Regions from separate parts of the Peribacillus muralis genome, predicted to be linked through region 1. Evidence: riboswitches for the same ligand, from Rfam matches in the RefSeq annotation. Region 1 holds a riboswitch; each other region holds the start of a gene.
What was found. Region 1 has a riboswitch for cobalamin ahead of ABE28_RS01780 (hypothetical protein). Riboswitches for the same ligand answer to the same signal wherever they lie in the genome.
Positions count from the first base shown of each region.

Region 2: linked by a shared signal. The riboswitch ahead of ABE28_RS04450 (acyl-CoA dehydrogenase family protein) and the one ahead of ABE28_RS01780 (hypothetical protein) in region 1 are both predicted to bind cobalamin.
Region 3: linked by a shared signal. The riboswitch ahead of ABE28_RS05220 (ribonucleoside-diphosphate reductase subunit alpha) and the one ahead of ABE28_RS01780 (hypothetical protein) in region 1 are both predicted to bind cobalamin.
Region 4: linked by a shared signal. The riboswitch ahead of ABE28_RS05565 (hypothetical protein) and the one ahead of ABE28_RS01780 (hypothetical protein) in region 1 are both predicted to bind cobalamin.

Region 1 is NZ_CP017080.1:362,475-366,075, reverse strand. Features, by position in the region: gene ABE28_RS01790 (DUF58 domain-containing protein) at 1-750, opposite strand, end outside; gene ABE28_RS01785 (AAA family ATPase) at 750-1,706, opposite strand; cobalamin riboswitch at 1,894-2,111, shown strand; gene ABE28_RS01780 (hypothetical protein) at 2,313-2,807, shown strand; gene ABE28_RS01775 (ABC transporter substrate-binding protein) at 2,823-3,601, shown strand, end outside.
Region 2 is NZ_CP017080.1:920,301-923,901, forward strand. Features, by position in the region: gene ABE28_RS04445 (histidine--tRNA ligase) at 1-1,034, shown strand, start outside; cobalamin riboswitch at 1,152-1,350, shown strand; gene ABE28_RS04450 (acyl-CoA dehydrogenase family protein) at 1,635-3,347, shown strand; gene ABE28_RS04455 (NAD(P)-dependent oxidoreductase) at 3,363-3,601, shown strand, end outside.
Region 3 is NZ_CP017080.1:1,093,248-1,096,848, reverse strand. Features, by position in the region: gene ABE28_RS05225 (manganese-dependent inorganic pyrophosphatase) at 1-608, opposite strand, end outside; cobalamin riboswitch at 902-1,081, shown strand; gene ABE28_RS05220 (ribonucleoside-diphosphate reductase subunit alpha) at 1,220-3,517, shown strand; gene ABE28_RS05215 (ribonucleotide-diphosphate reductase subunit beta) at 3,563-3,601, shown strand, end outside.
Region 4 is NZ_CP017080.1:1,167,194-1,170,794, reverse strand. Features, by position in the region: gene ABE28_RS05585 (YheC/YheD family endospore coat-associated protein) at 1-275, shown strand, start outside; gene ABE28_RS05580 (YheC/YheD family endospore coat-associated protein) at 272-1,468, shown strand; gene ABE28_RS05575 (YheE family protein) at 1,532-1,735, shown strand; gene ABE28_RS05570 (hypothetical protein) at 1,829-2,017, shown strand; gene ABE28_RS05565 (hypothetical protein) at 2,043-2,288, opposite strand; cobalamin riboswitch at 2,456-2,655, opposite strand; gene ABE28_RS05560 (MBL fold metallo-hydrolase) at 2,895-3,601, opposite strand, start outside.

The DNA.
Region 1 (3,601 bases):
CGATGGCTGATCATCATGGATGATCCATACATCCTGATTCTTCTGCACTTCGAATTCCTTCGTCATGATTTCACTCGTTCTAGCCGTCGCCTTCCAGTTAATCCATGACAGCTGATCACCTGGCTGATATTCCCTTACTCCAGATACCACTGAATGTTCCCGCTGTATTTTCTTTGTCGACCCTGCTTGTCCCTGATTGAACAATCGATCAAGATATAAGGAATCAAGCTCATGATATGGGGGGAAAACAGTAATATTCAATGGAGAATCGAATATCGCTTCCTTTTCAATCATCCCAAAGAAATCGCCTATCCAAAAGCGAATCGATTGAAAACTATGGTCACCACGCGGCAGGCTTTCCAAAACATACGACATACTGATGGTACGCTTGAATCCAGGGAAGGTCAGTAACCTCCTATGAATTCCCCTATCTTCCAATTCGTCTGGCATTTCCTCCTCTATCACCATAAATAAGAGAGGCAGCCGATTTTTCCGGGTGAACGTCAGGACGATTTCAACGGATTCACCTGCCTGACATTCCCTTTTGCTGGCCTTTCTTTCAACCGTAATGGCATGTAGGGGATAAAAAAGCAAAATCGCGGCGTACGCAGCGAACGGCAAAAATGAATAAAATATGAACCAACTGACAAAACCGCCTTGAAACATCGCAAAGCAAAAAGAAATGGCCATAAGGAATACCAGCCCGAACGCATTCATGTTTTTCTTTAGAAGATTAAAAAAGCGTCGCATTATGTCAGAGCCCGCTTCACAGGTATATGAGTTTTCGCGAGAATTTCATGGATTACCATTTCCGCATCGAAGCCATCATAATTCGCTTCAGGTTTTAAAATCAGGCGGTGTGAAAACACGTACGGAGCTAAATATTGAACATCGTCAGGCAGAACATAGTCCCTCCCTTGGACCAGTGCATACGCTTGGGCTGCCTTCATCAAGGCAATCGATCCACGCGGGCTTACGCCTAGATAGACCGATAGATGGCTTCTCGTTCGATTGGAGAGTTCAACAATATAGCCTTTTATCGTGTCATCCACTATCACCGTTCTAGCCTCTGCCTGCAAAGCTCTCAATTCGTCCAAAGTGATGACCGATTCCAACTCTTCAAGCGGAGCCATGTATTGAGCCCTTTGCAGGACCTCAATTTCTTCCGCAGCACTCGGATAGCCCATTTTCATTTTTAGCAGGAATCGATCCAATTGTGCCTCCGGAAGCGGATATGTTCCCTCATACTCAATGGGATTCTGCGTCGCCATGACAAAAAAGGGCTTCTCCAATCCTCTTGTGACGCCATCGATCGTCACGCTTGCCTCTTCCATCGCTTCAAGCAAGGCAGACTGCGTTTTTGGCGAGGTCCGGTTAATTTCATCCGCTAAAATGATATGGCCCATTATCGGTCCTGGCCGAAAAATGAAAGCTTGTTCCTTTGGGTTGAAGATCGAAACACCCGTTACATCAGACGGCAGTAAGTCAGGTGTGAATTGTATACGTTTAAAGCTTGCCCCTATCGATTTTGCAAGTGCCCGGACCATGATCGTCTTGCCTACTCCCGGAACATCCTCCAATAAAACATGACCACCTGAAAGCAGTGCCACAATGCTCAGTTCTGCAATATCCCGCTTACCGATAATCACTTTTTCAATATTCCCTAGAACCTTCTCAAGTTTTTGATTTGCCTGCTTAAAGATCATTCTCTACCTCCTGGGAAATCTATTACTTATTTCATTTCCAATCTATATCCCGCTTACCTTTACAGTAACAACCAATTAATCCTTACATTGTAAGTTTACTAGATATTCGGGAAACCATAAACGAAATTCTCCAAAAATATTAATGCAGCTTAAGGAAAAAGGTATGGTAAACTATTCCTAAGTGAATATGAACCTTGCAGAAAAGGGTGCTGCCTTGTCAGCTTAAAAGGGAATTCGGTTCTAATCCGAAGCTGTTTCCGCAACTGTAAGTGCTAATGAAATAAGATGCATACCACTATTTGATGATGGATCGTACTTTAAGTGCCATTCAATGATTCAAATGGGAAGGTTCTTAGAGTAAAATGACGCACAAGCCAGGAGACCTGCCTTTTTTTATCGTATCATGCTCTTCGGAAGATAGGAGATTGTACGGCAGTCTTCCATCTTTTTTTCTACTGGGAATACATGGATGCTCGATGCCGACCAAAACTCTTGGTCGGCTTTTTGTTTTGATGCGAAAAGCGATACGGGAGCTCATTCACCAAACCACGTAAAGGAGGAAAAGTTTTGGCAAAGAAAGATCTTCGTTTTTTATGCTATCCATACATGCGCGAATCCGCCTCCACAGTCGATTTTGAGATACGAACAGACTCATTGACGACGCAAATCGGCTTGGCCGCATCGCTGATGAAGGATGCTCCTGACGTTTACCGGGATTTAATGGATCTGCTGCCCATGGCCTACCATCTAAATGGTTCAGTCCGTGGAAAACTAGCCATCACCGAAGATGATTTGGATCATTTAAGTTCGATTTATGACCGGTATGTCGCAGAAGTTAAAGAACAGATCGAGACATTTGTGCTACCCCAAGGGTCAACAGCGGCCTGTGCCCTGCATGCCTGTCGCAGCGAAGCCAAAAAGTCCGTTCGCGCTTTGCACAAAGTCAGTCTGGAAAGGGAAGTTCCAGGAATCCTTTTCGATTACACCCACTTGCTTGCAAACGTTTTATTCGTAATGGCAGTCTATATCAACAAGCGACAAGGCATTGAAGAAATACCTTTTGTTAGCAAATCTTATCCTACTAAACCAATGAAAAAATAGACGGAGGAATGAATAATGAAATTCACTAAAAGATTCAGCTGGATTTCCGTGCTTATGCTTGCCCTTTTCCTTACAGGATGTGGCGTAACGGATCAATCTGCAAAAGATGATAAAAATTCGGACAAAGCGAAAGAGACTCAGACCTATACAGTTACGGATGATACTGGAAAGAAAATAACATTCGATAAAGCACCAGAGAAAGTCGTTTCACTACAGCCAAGCAATACGGAAATTCTATTCGCCCTAGGACAAGGGAAGAAAGTGGTTGGCGTGACGGACTTCGATAATTATCCCGAGGAAGCCAAAAAAATAGAACATGTTTCCGATTCAGTCAATATCAATGCAGAAAAGATCATTGCCCTGAAGCCTGATGCCATCATCGCTTATACCGTTGGCGATGAAGAGACGCTGAAACCACTCGAAGATGCTGGCATTCCTATATTCATCATTAAATCGGCTGCCAACTTCGAGGACGTATACGGCGATATCGAACAAATTGCCAAAGTGATGGGAGTTAGTAAAAAAGGCGATGCATTGGTGAAGGATATCAAATCCCAAATTGCAAGTGTCGAAGAAAAAGTGGGAACGCTGGATGAACAAGAGCAAACATACTTTGAAATCAGTCCTGCCCCAGAAATCTATACAACAGGTGATGAAACCTTCCAACAAGAAATCCTGAAAACCGCTGGCATTAAAAATGTCTTTGACGACCAAAAGGGCTGGGTAAAAATATCTGGTGAAGAAGTCGTCAAGCGCAACCCTGAAACGATCCTTACGACTGCCACCTATGTTAA
Region 2 (3,601 bases), 560 kb from region 1:
TTCCCTTTGCAAAAGTAGTTGCAATGAACCCAAGCATAAGGATGCCTTTTAAAAGATATGAGATAGGTAAAGTCTTCAGGGATGGTCCGATAAAAACGGGCAGGCTTCGTGAATTTACACAATGTGATGTGGATATTGTGGGAATTGAATCTCAAATTGCTGAAGCGGAATTAATGATGATGGCATTGGATGCATTTCGCAAGCTTGATTTAAAAGTAAGTATTCACTATAACAATCGAAAATTATTAACTGGAATGCTTGAATTTTTTGGAACGACAGATGAAAAGATCAATAAAGTGATATTGATACTTGATAAACTTGATAAGATTGGATTGGAGGCAGTTTCGGCGGAGCTGGCAGAACAAGGGCTGCAACCTGCAACCATCAAATACATTAATCGGTTTTTAACCGATGCTGATAATACAAGGTTAGGTTACTTTGCGCCATTAGCTGAACGAAATGAACAAGTTAAGCAGGGATTGGCAGAATTAAAAGAGCTGGAATCTTATTTGGAATTCCTTGGTGTCGATGATCGATGTACATTCAATCCATTTTTAGCAAGAGGGTTGGAGATATATACCGGTACGGTTTATGAGATTTTTTTATCTGATGAAAGCATTAAGTCAAGTATTGGCAGTGGCGGAAGATATGACAACGCCATTGGTGGATTGATCGGAACGAATGGGAGTTATTCGACAGTCGGGATCTCATTGGGACTGGATGTAATTTATACTGCCTTGCTCCCATTAAAGGGAAAAATCGTGGAAAACCCTGATGTGGATTTTTATGTGATCCCGATAAATACCGAAAAGCACGCATTATTGGTAGCAAGACAGCTAAGGAATAAAGGATATAAGGTGGAGTGTGAATTAGGAAAGAAAAGGCTCGGCAAAGCTTTAGATAAAGCAAATAAAGAGAAATTCCGTAACGTCATCATCGTTGGGGAGGACGAAGTGAAAAATGATCAAATAAAAATCAAAGATATGTTCTCTGGCGAAGAAAGAATGGATTCTTTTTCGTTTAATGAAAACTGAGGGATATCGAGTCCTATATTGAAGGGGCTTCAATTCTGAAAATCCTAAGAAAGCTTTTGGTATTAAATGAAATTATTTGTAAATTTTCAAATTATTTGATATGTTTGATTGGAAAATTAAATACGTGTAGAAGCAGGTGTAGATTGATAGTATTTTTTCATCTACATAATAGGGAAGTCGGTTGGAGCCCGACGCTGTCCCGCAACTGTATTTGGGAGCGATTCGAAAAAACCACTGTCTTCAGAAAATGAAGATGGGAAGGTTCGAAAGAGCGATGATCATAAGCCAGGAGACCTGCCTGCTTCAGCACACATCTATACCTACGAGGATAGGGGGTGTTAAGTGCGAGCGATTGATCAGCATGTTTTTGTTTTGTCGTGGAAAAACATGTTTATTTACGTATCAATTCAAACTTAACAACTTCTTCTTGAAGTTGTTTTTTTATTTGACATGATTATCTGAAGCTGGTGAACGCGGAAAGAAGTGCAGGAAATGAAAAGCCTTTGATTCTTTTTGAAAGGGCTTACAATGATGCGGGGAATCATTCAGGTATCGCCTTTGATTAAGTCCTATCGTGAAGTTGAAGTGAGGAGGAAAGAAATGGGTGAAGCGGAACTTCAATGTAATGAATCTTTATTTTCTCATGGTCCGGACATTGCAGTATTTACACCAGAAGATTTTAATGAGGAAGATCATCTTATCTCAAAGACTACAGAACTCTTTGTCAAAAACGAAGTGAAGCCCCTGCTTGAGTCGATTGATCGGCACGATAACGGCAAGGTGAAAAAACTGTTTCGGGAAGCCGGAGAGCTCGGCTTACTCAGTGTGGAGGTTCCAGAGTCATATGGAGGGCTGTCCCTGAATAAAAAGCTGTCAGGGCTTGTAGCCGAGAAGATGGGGTTTGGCGGTTCTTTCAGCGTTTCCTTTAATATACATGCAGGCGTAGGAACTCTCCCGTACGTCTATTACGGAACAGAAGCGCAAAAGCAAAAATACCTGCCAAAACTTGCATCAGGAGAATGGATTGGTGCTTATGCCTTAACGGAAAATAACGCAGGATCAGACGCGCTTAACGCTAAAACGACGGCGGTCTTGAACGAGCAGGGGACAGCATGGCTGCTGAATGGTGAAAAACAGTGGATCACGAACGCACAGGTGGCCGATGTATATGTTGTCTTCGCCAAAACAAGTAACGGCATGACTGCATTCATCGTGGATAGAACGTTCAAAGGGGTTTCCATCGGTCCCGAAGAGAAGAAGATGGGGATAAAAGGATCTTCGACAGCCACTTTAATCTTGGAAGATGTCAGTGTACCCGCAGGGAATGTTCTCGGAAAAGTCGGGCAAGGGCATCATGTAGCATTGAATATTCTGAACATGGCGCGATTGAAGCTTTCCTTCTCAAATATCGGAGCATCGAAGCAAGCATTGGAGCTTGCCGTTAACTATGCGAAACAGCGAAAACAATTTGATCGGCCAATCATTCGTTTTTCCATGATACAAGAAAAAATTGCAGATATGGCAATTGCGATATATGGGGCGGAAAGTGCAGCCTACAGAACGGCTGATAGCTTGGATAAAGTATTCGATAATGGAGAACCTCTCGATGAGCAATTGGTGAAACTGGCAAACTATGCAGCCGAATGTGCTATCAATAAAGTAAATTGCTCCGAAGTACTTGATCGAATAATAGACGAGGCCTTACAGATTCATGGCGGCTATGGTTATATGCAAGAGTATGAAGTGGAGCGATTATATCGTGATGCCCGAATTAGCCGGATTTTTGAAGGAACGAATGAAATAAATCGTCTGACGATTGCCAAACTATTGATGAAAAAAGGACTTCAATACGGCGACACCTGGTTGGCCCCTCTCCTTGATGAGGAGGGAACCAGAAATCAGCACTACATCCATTTGTCTAAAAGACTACTCAACAAATCTTTGAAAGCGCTGATACATGCCAAAATCAACATCCAACAGGAACAAGAATATTCCCGTCTGCTTGCAGACATGATGAAGGAAATTCATGTGATGGATTCTGCGTTCAGGCGTACGGAAAAAGCGATACAAAAGAACGGGATGGAAAAGGAACGGCTGAAAGAGAATATGACCAACGTTATCTGTGAAGAAGCGTACCGCAGAGTTGAAGGGATGGCAGTATTGATTTTAGCGGGAACGGAATCAGATGAAGCGGGCAGAAAAGTGCTGTTGGATGAAGTTCGCAGCCTTGCTGTTCCACTCTTCAGGAATCTGTTTATACAAAAACGGGAAATCGCAGAAAGAATGGCGGAGCAAGAAAAATATAATGTGTGAACGGAGTGAAGCCTTATGAAGAAGATTGGGTTTATCGGGTTGGGCAATATGGGTCTACCTATGTCACGAAGTTTACTTCTTTCTAATTATACCGTGTATGGGATGGATTTGAATGAAGAGGCTGAAATGTCCTTTCATCAATCAGGAGGAACGATTGGCGTATCGGTTGAAAATATGGTGAAACAATGTGATGTGATTCTTACAAGCCTTCCATCAGCTAACGCAGTGGAAGAAGTTTTCCTGGGAGAAAAAGG
Region 3 (3,601 bases), 730 kb from region 1:
TCCAGAGTGATTAGCTGGGCAATCGTCTTGTCGCTTAAGTCAGCTCCTGCCTTCAGCATTTCCAATCCATAAGTTTCAGCGTTGACTCCTGCAATAGCTGCCAGCTCCATTGCCGCTGCCACGTCCTGCTCAGTACAGGTCGGGGACTTGAACAATAAAGAATCGGAAATGATGGCAGACAGCAACAGACCTGCGATTGCTTTAGGGACTTCTATTCCGTTTTCTTTATAGATTTTATTTAAAATGGTTGCCGTACAACCAACCGGTTCTGCACGGTAATATAGAGGGTCGCTTGTTTCAAAGTTAGCGATGCGGTGATGATCGATAACCTCCAGCACGCGGACTTGATCAATATCCTCAGCACTTTGCTGGCGTTCATTGTGATCCACAAGGATCACGGCGTCCGCCTCCCCTGCCACTTTTTCGACAAGACGAGGAGCTTCGAAGCTGAATTGGTCCAGTGCATATTGGGTTTCTCCATTCACTTCACCCAGACGAACTGGTTCAGCATTGATTCCTAGCTGTTTTTTCAGATCTGCATAAGCGATTGCTGAACAAATCGTGTCTGTATCCGGGTTTTTATGTCCAAAAACTAATACTTTTTCCAAGATCTAATCCCCTTTTTCATAAATATTTTTCCGTGAATCCCCTTATCGCATCAAGGGGAAGCCACCTTTACTCTACAATTTATTTTAACATAAAACCCGTTAATTTCAGTGCTTGAATTGCCACTTCCCCAAGAAAATCTTTCATTCCTCTTTCCTGAACCTTCATTTTGTCAATAGATAAGGGTTCGTTTTTCTTAAATATATTAGTTGAATTATCACCGCAGATGGCTTACGATAATATAAGCAGAAATACTAGATATTGATTACTAAAACAATACTGATAACTATATATAGAATTTTTTATAATCCAAGGTGCCAGTGATGGCTGAAAAGGGAATCCGGTGTAATCCCGGAACTGTCCCCGCAACTGTGAATGTGACGAAACGAGGAACCACTGTATAGCTCTCTATACGGGAAGGTCTCGAAGTAGGGTGATCATGAGTCAGGAGACCTGCCTTGAATTTTTCACGTTTCTTATTCTTCGGGGATTGAGATGATGAAACGATAGTATAAGGGCTATTTCATTCATGGCTCTTTTATGCTGTCGTTTGATCCGCTCAACTCGTTGGGCGGTTTTTTTTATTACCTGATGTTTACAAGGAGGATTATTAATGACTCAAACATATAACTCTACCATAAGCGAAAATGATACTGAAACGAATTCCCTTCAGCTGGAGATGCTATCGAAGGAATTTGAAGACCGTCTCGATATGGAGAAATTCAAAAAGCGTTTTACGAAATGGCTTGATCGCAAAAGTGATTCAACCGATGAACAGGCTTCAAAAAAACTGATTCAGCTTGCTCTTGAGAGCGTGGATATCGATGCCCCGGATTGGACGTTCGTCGCAGCTACAGAGCTATTGAATACGATGTATAGGGATGCACAGGCCAATCGAGGGTATGAAGGCATGAGTTATGGTCCATTTTATGACCTTATACAGGAACTTTCACAACTGCAAGATGGACAACGCTATCCAATTTATAAATCAGAGCTGCTTTCTTCTTATACTAAAGCAGAAATCGAAGAATTGGGTTCAGTGATCGACCCTGAAAAAGATAAACTATTTTCCTACATAGGCATCTACTTACTAAACGATCGCTACCTGGCTCGACCTAAAAAAGACAAAGTATACGAACTGCCCCAAGAACGCTTCATGATCATCGCGATGGAAATCATGCGTTTGGAAAAAACGGAACATCGCCTGCAACTTATAAAAGAAGCTTATTGGGCCATGTCCAATCTTTATATGACCGTTGCCACCCCAACACTTTCGAACGCTGGTAAAGCGCATGGACAATTGAGCTCATGCTTCATCGACGCCATTGAAGATTCAATCGACGGCATCTATCTAGCTAACTACGATGCCGCCAAGGTTTCCAAATTCGGCGGTGGTGTGGGCCTTTATGTCGGGAAGATTCGCTCGCTTGGTTCCGATATCCGCGGCTTCTCCGGCAATAGTTCAGGTACGACTCCCTGGATCCGGCTATTCAACCAGACTGCCGTCAGTGTCGATCAATTAGGTCAGCGTAAAGGGGCGATAGCGATATACTTGGATGCCTGGCATAAGGATATCATGAGCTTCCTTGATTTAAAAACACAGAACGGGGATGACAGATTAAAGGCACATGATATTTTTACGGGTGTATGCATTCCCGACTTGTTCATGGAGGCTGTCCGCGACAGAAAAGAATGGTACCTTTTTGACCCGCATACCGTCAAGCAGACCCTTGGATTCTCACTTGAAGATCTATATGACGAGAAAAAAGGCGAAGGAAGCTTCAGGAATCATTATGCACTTGCCGTCGAAGCCGCTCAAAATGGTATGCTGCCAAGCTATGGCTTTGAAAAGATCAATGCGATGGACATCATGAAAAGCATCATGATTTCTCAATTAGAAGAAGGCGTTCCATATATGTTCTACCGTGATGAAGTAAACCGGAAGAATCCGAATAAGCATAAAGGGATGATTTATTGCTCCAACCTCTGCACCGAGATCGCTCAAAACCTTAGTCCTTCGACAATCACGGATGAATACGAAACAGAAGATGGGGATGTCGTCGTCGTTCGTAAAAGCGGTGATTTCGTTGTCTGCAACCTATCATCGATTAACTTGCCCCGTGCAGTCGGCAGCGATGTTTTGGAAAGATTGATCCCCATTCAAATCAGGATGCTCGATAATGTCATTGATGTGAATAATCTGCCGGTCAAGCAGGCATCGATTTCGAACAAACGGTATCGGGCAATCGGCTTAGGGACTTTTGGATGGCACCATTTACTTGCCACAGAAAATATTTATTGGGAATCCGATGAGGCCGTTCACTATGCAGATTCTTTGTACGAAAAAATCGCTTACTTGACGATCAAGGCATCAAACGAATTGGCGAAGGAAAAAGGATCATACCCTTATTTTGAAGGTTCGGACTGGCATACAGGGGATTACTTCGAGCTCCGTGACTATACCGATCAAAAATGGCTTGATTTAAAAGAGAACGTGCAGCAGCATGGGACTCGTAATGGATACTTAATGGCCATTGCACCTAATTCATCTACTGCCAAGATCGGCAATTCCACTGATGGAATCGATCCTTTGTATGAAATTGAATTTTATGAAGAAAAGAAAAACTTCAAATTCAAGGTGACTGCACCTGGCTTGACGCCCAATACGTATGAATATTATAAAAAGACGCGCTTTAATTTGGACCAGCTGGAAAGCATCAAACAGAACGCAGCCCGCCAAAGGCATATTGACCAAGCGATCAGCTTTAATTTATATGTTCACAATACGATCAAAGCGAAGGTTCTATTGGATATCCATTTAACGGCTTGGGAAAGCGGTTTGAAATCAACATATTACGTTCGTTCCACTTCTTCCGAATATGACAATGCTTGCGAAAGCTGTTCAAGTTAACGTTCGCTCATAACCAGTAATTTATTTTTAAAGGAGTTTTCACGAATGACCAATCATATAAAAAAAATCAGGATGCTCGAACCC
Region 4 (3,601 bases), 800 kb from region 1:
AAGAAGTGGAGCGCAAGCTGTCTGAAGCAGCACTCATATTGAGCGACAGCATCGAAAAGCACCTCGATGGCATCATAGCAGAAATCGGATTCGATTTTGGACTGGATAAAAAAGGGCAGGTTTGGATGTTCGAAGCGAATTCAAAGCCAGGACGCTCCATCTTCTCCCATCCCAAACTAAAGGAATTTGAGTTGTTGACAAGAAAGCTCAGCCTCGATTACGCCATTTATTTGACTGAACAGACGATTACAAATGCCATCAGTGTGCAGCGATGAATATCTTTTATGATAATACCTCGGAGGCTTGGTGTCTTGACCAAAAGGATGCAGTGCTTTTTGCCGGAGCTGACAAAGAAGAAATAAGCTACAAACAAGCTCTTTCAGGGCAAATTCTATATCCAATAACCGAATTCCCCGGCAGACGGGTGCTTGTTGTTGGAATACTGACTTCGTTCAATCCCAAAAAGGAAACAGGTTTGGGCGGTAACTTGTCCCTTTTTCGGGATTTATCATTGTATCTTTTCCAACATGGAATTTTAACCTATGTCTTCACAGGAAAAGCCCTTACTTCCGGTTCAATGATAGGGTATGTTTTTTCTTCCAGTGCAGACAGGTGGATTGAATGCAAGCTGCCGCTTCCAGACATTGTCTATAATCGTATTCCCTTGAGGTCCTATGAGGCTTCTGCAGAATTTCAATCGCTCATGAACCATTTTAATGAGCATAGTGTGAACATATTCAACCCGGGTTTCCTAGATAAATATGTAATGTACGAAACTTTGGTTGAAGATGGTTCCCTCATCCAGCACCTCCCGGCAACAACGAGACTGAAAACTCGCGATTGCCTGGAATCATTCCTTGATGCACACCGACATATCTATTTAAAACCTTGTAAAGGAAGCCAAGGAAAGGGTATTTATACCATCTGCAAAAATCCGGATGATACACTTTTGTTCAACAGCCTAAAACTTGGCGAATCTTTCTCGAACTTCGATTCTTTCTGGGAAGCAAAAAAGAAAGACTTATTAAAAAGAAATTACCTCGCTCAGCAGGCGATCGCACCAAAAAAACTTCATGGTCATCGTTACGATTACAGGGTCCTCGTCCATTATGAAAAAGGATTTTATAAAATAACCGGCAAAGCTGTAAGGATGTCACAAACACAGGAAATCACTACACATACACCGCGTGGTGGCAAGCTTTATCCTTATCAGAGCCTGCAATCAAGAAAACTGAATTTAAGATTGGCAAAAATCGCCCAAAAATGCGGAGAAATCCTTTCAAAAAAATTGGGCTTTCTCGGAGAGTTTTCAATTGATATCGGTGAAGACGAATCGGGCTCTCTATTCATTTACGAGGTCAACTCCAAACCCATGCAGTTCGACGAAACCGATATAGAAGCTAATCGGCTTTTACATTTAAAAAACCTTTTCATAGAATTAACTTTTTCCAACCGGTTAATAAAATAACACCTCCTGCTGCCGTTTTCCATTATAATGTAATGTGAGACAGCAAATATGGAGGTAATACATATGATTAGTCATTTTCAATGGGCACCCCTGCATAAGAATCTGCCAGGATGGAAAATTTCATTTTATTTCAACAGACTATCGATTCAAGCCTTATATCATAAAGATGGAACCATCGAGTGGACAGCCAATCCACCTACAAAAGAAGATGAACCGAAGCTCAAAACCATGATACATGATTTAATGGTCTATCATGTTTATGAATAAACCGTATTGCCCAACCTGTTTTTAGGAAAATCCAAAAAGGAATAAAAATCCCTACTTTGCCTAAACTAATGAAAAGGCAAGGAGGGATTTATTTTGGATAAAGAAAAAATGACTTTTTTAAAGGATAGCGAATATGATGGAAGGGACTCCGCCTTCCTCGATATCGATCGGTACATCAATGAAGGATTGGCAGGCGGAAATGTATATGAGGCCGCTGACCTCCGGAACATTGAAGAAGCACATGATTTGTATGACGAGACAGATCCTAACATCAATAAATAGACGACCATATGTCTAGGGCTCTCTTTTAGGAGAGCTCTTTTTCGAACAGTACCTCCTCTGCCCCTCCAAACATTTCATGGATCACCCTTTCGTAGGCGATTTCCAGATTACGCGAAAACGCTTCCTTTTCAGCTGGACTTTTTGCTTGACCATTGATTTCCCTTGTGAGATTGATACGTTTTTCGCTTAAAGAAACCGTATCTCCCCCCGAAAAATTGTACATAACCTGAACTTTAAGATTATCCGTGAAAAATTCAACCGTTCCAAACATATGTATTCCCCCTTAAAAAATAAAAAACAACTTCCCGGAAGGAAGTTGTTTGAGCGCAACGAAACGAAACATAACAAAAAACAAACATGTTTTTTCCATTTTTTAAAATGAAAAGCATGCTTTTGCCAATTTTCGCACGTAACATCTCCTATCCTCGTAGGCATTTGATGATGTGCTAAAAACAGGCAGGTATCCTGGCTCATGATCATCGCTTTTCGAACCTTCCCATTTCCTATTGCAGAAAACAGTGGCATCAATCGAATCGCTCACATTTACAGTTGCGGGACAGCGCCGGATTTTAACCGGCTTCCCTATTAAGCGAATAAATAGAAGATTTCTTATCCGCACCCATTTCTAGACTAATTTAGTTTTCCATATAAATGTATCAAATTATTTCCTGGATTACAATCAGGGCCCGCGGAGATGATCGATCATCTCGTTTTCAGTTCTTTGGTTCCAGCCATTCCACTTAGGATGTTCACACCATTGAGGTTACAAAAAAGAAACCGCAGCAAGTAGTTAAAAAACTAGAACCAGCATTTATGCTTTAAGATATTTCACGTTTAATCCGGAAAAACATCCTGAACAGTTTGTCCGGCTATTTGTTTATATGTTGCTTCCCTTCAGGACATTTTCTTTCAAAATCGACGTAATGATATGCTCCGAATCCCATTCATGCTCTGATATTTCAATAAGAGGATAACGGTTGGGTAATAAGGTATCCTGGATTTCCTGAACAGAGAGTCCTTGATTATGCAAAAGCAAAATTTCTCCACGGAGGTTTTCCAAATAATCGAGTTTTTTCCGGAACATTTCCTTTCCGTTCGGAACATGACCTGCATGGCAGCAAAACATCTCGCCAAAGTCATATTGAAGCAAGCTTTTTATGGAATTAATGAGGACGGGAACGGACTCTTCCCGCAGAACTAGTTTTGTTTTGGGAGTGACGAAGAGATCGCCTGAAAAAAGCATGCCCGTACTGCGATTCAGATACACCATATGGTCATGCGCATGACCGGGGGTGTAAATCGGCTCCCATGTTTGGCTCCGGGAATGAACGGCCATACCAAGCGGCTCTGCTTTGAAAGCATCCCGCCGCCCCCAAAACATTTTGCGATAAGCCGGATATTCAGCATCCTTCGCACATGCTTCAACCGACATCGGATGAATGAATATCGGGACCTTTTTATGCTCCTGTATCCAGGCCGCGCCTCCCGTATGGTCCTCATGATAATGCGTAAGGGCCACCGAATCAAAATCGGCGGTCTCATAGAATGGGATCAATCCGTCCAATAAACTTTGTGCGCCCGTAT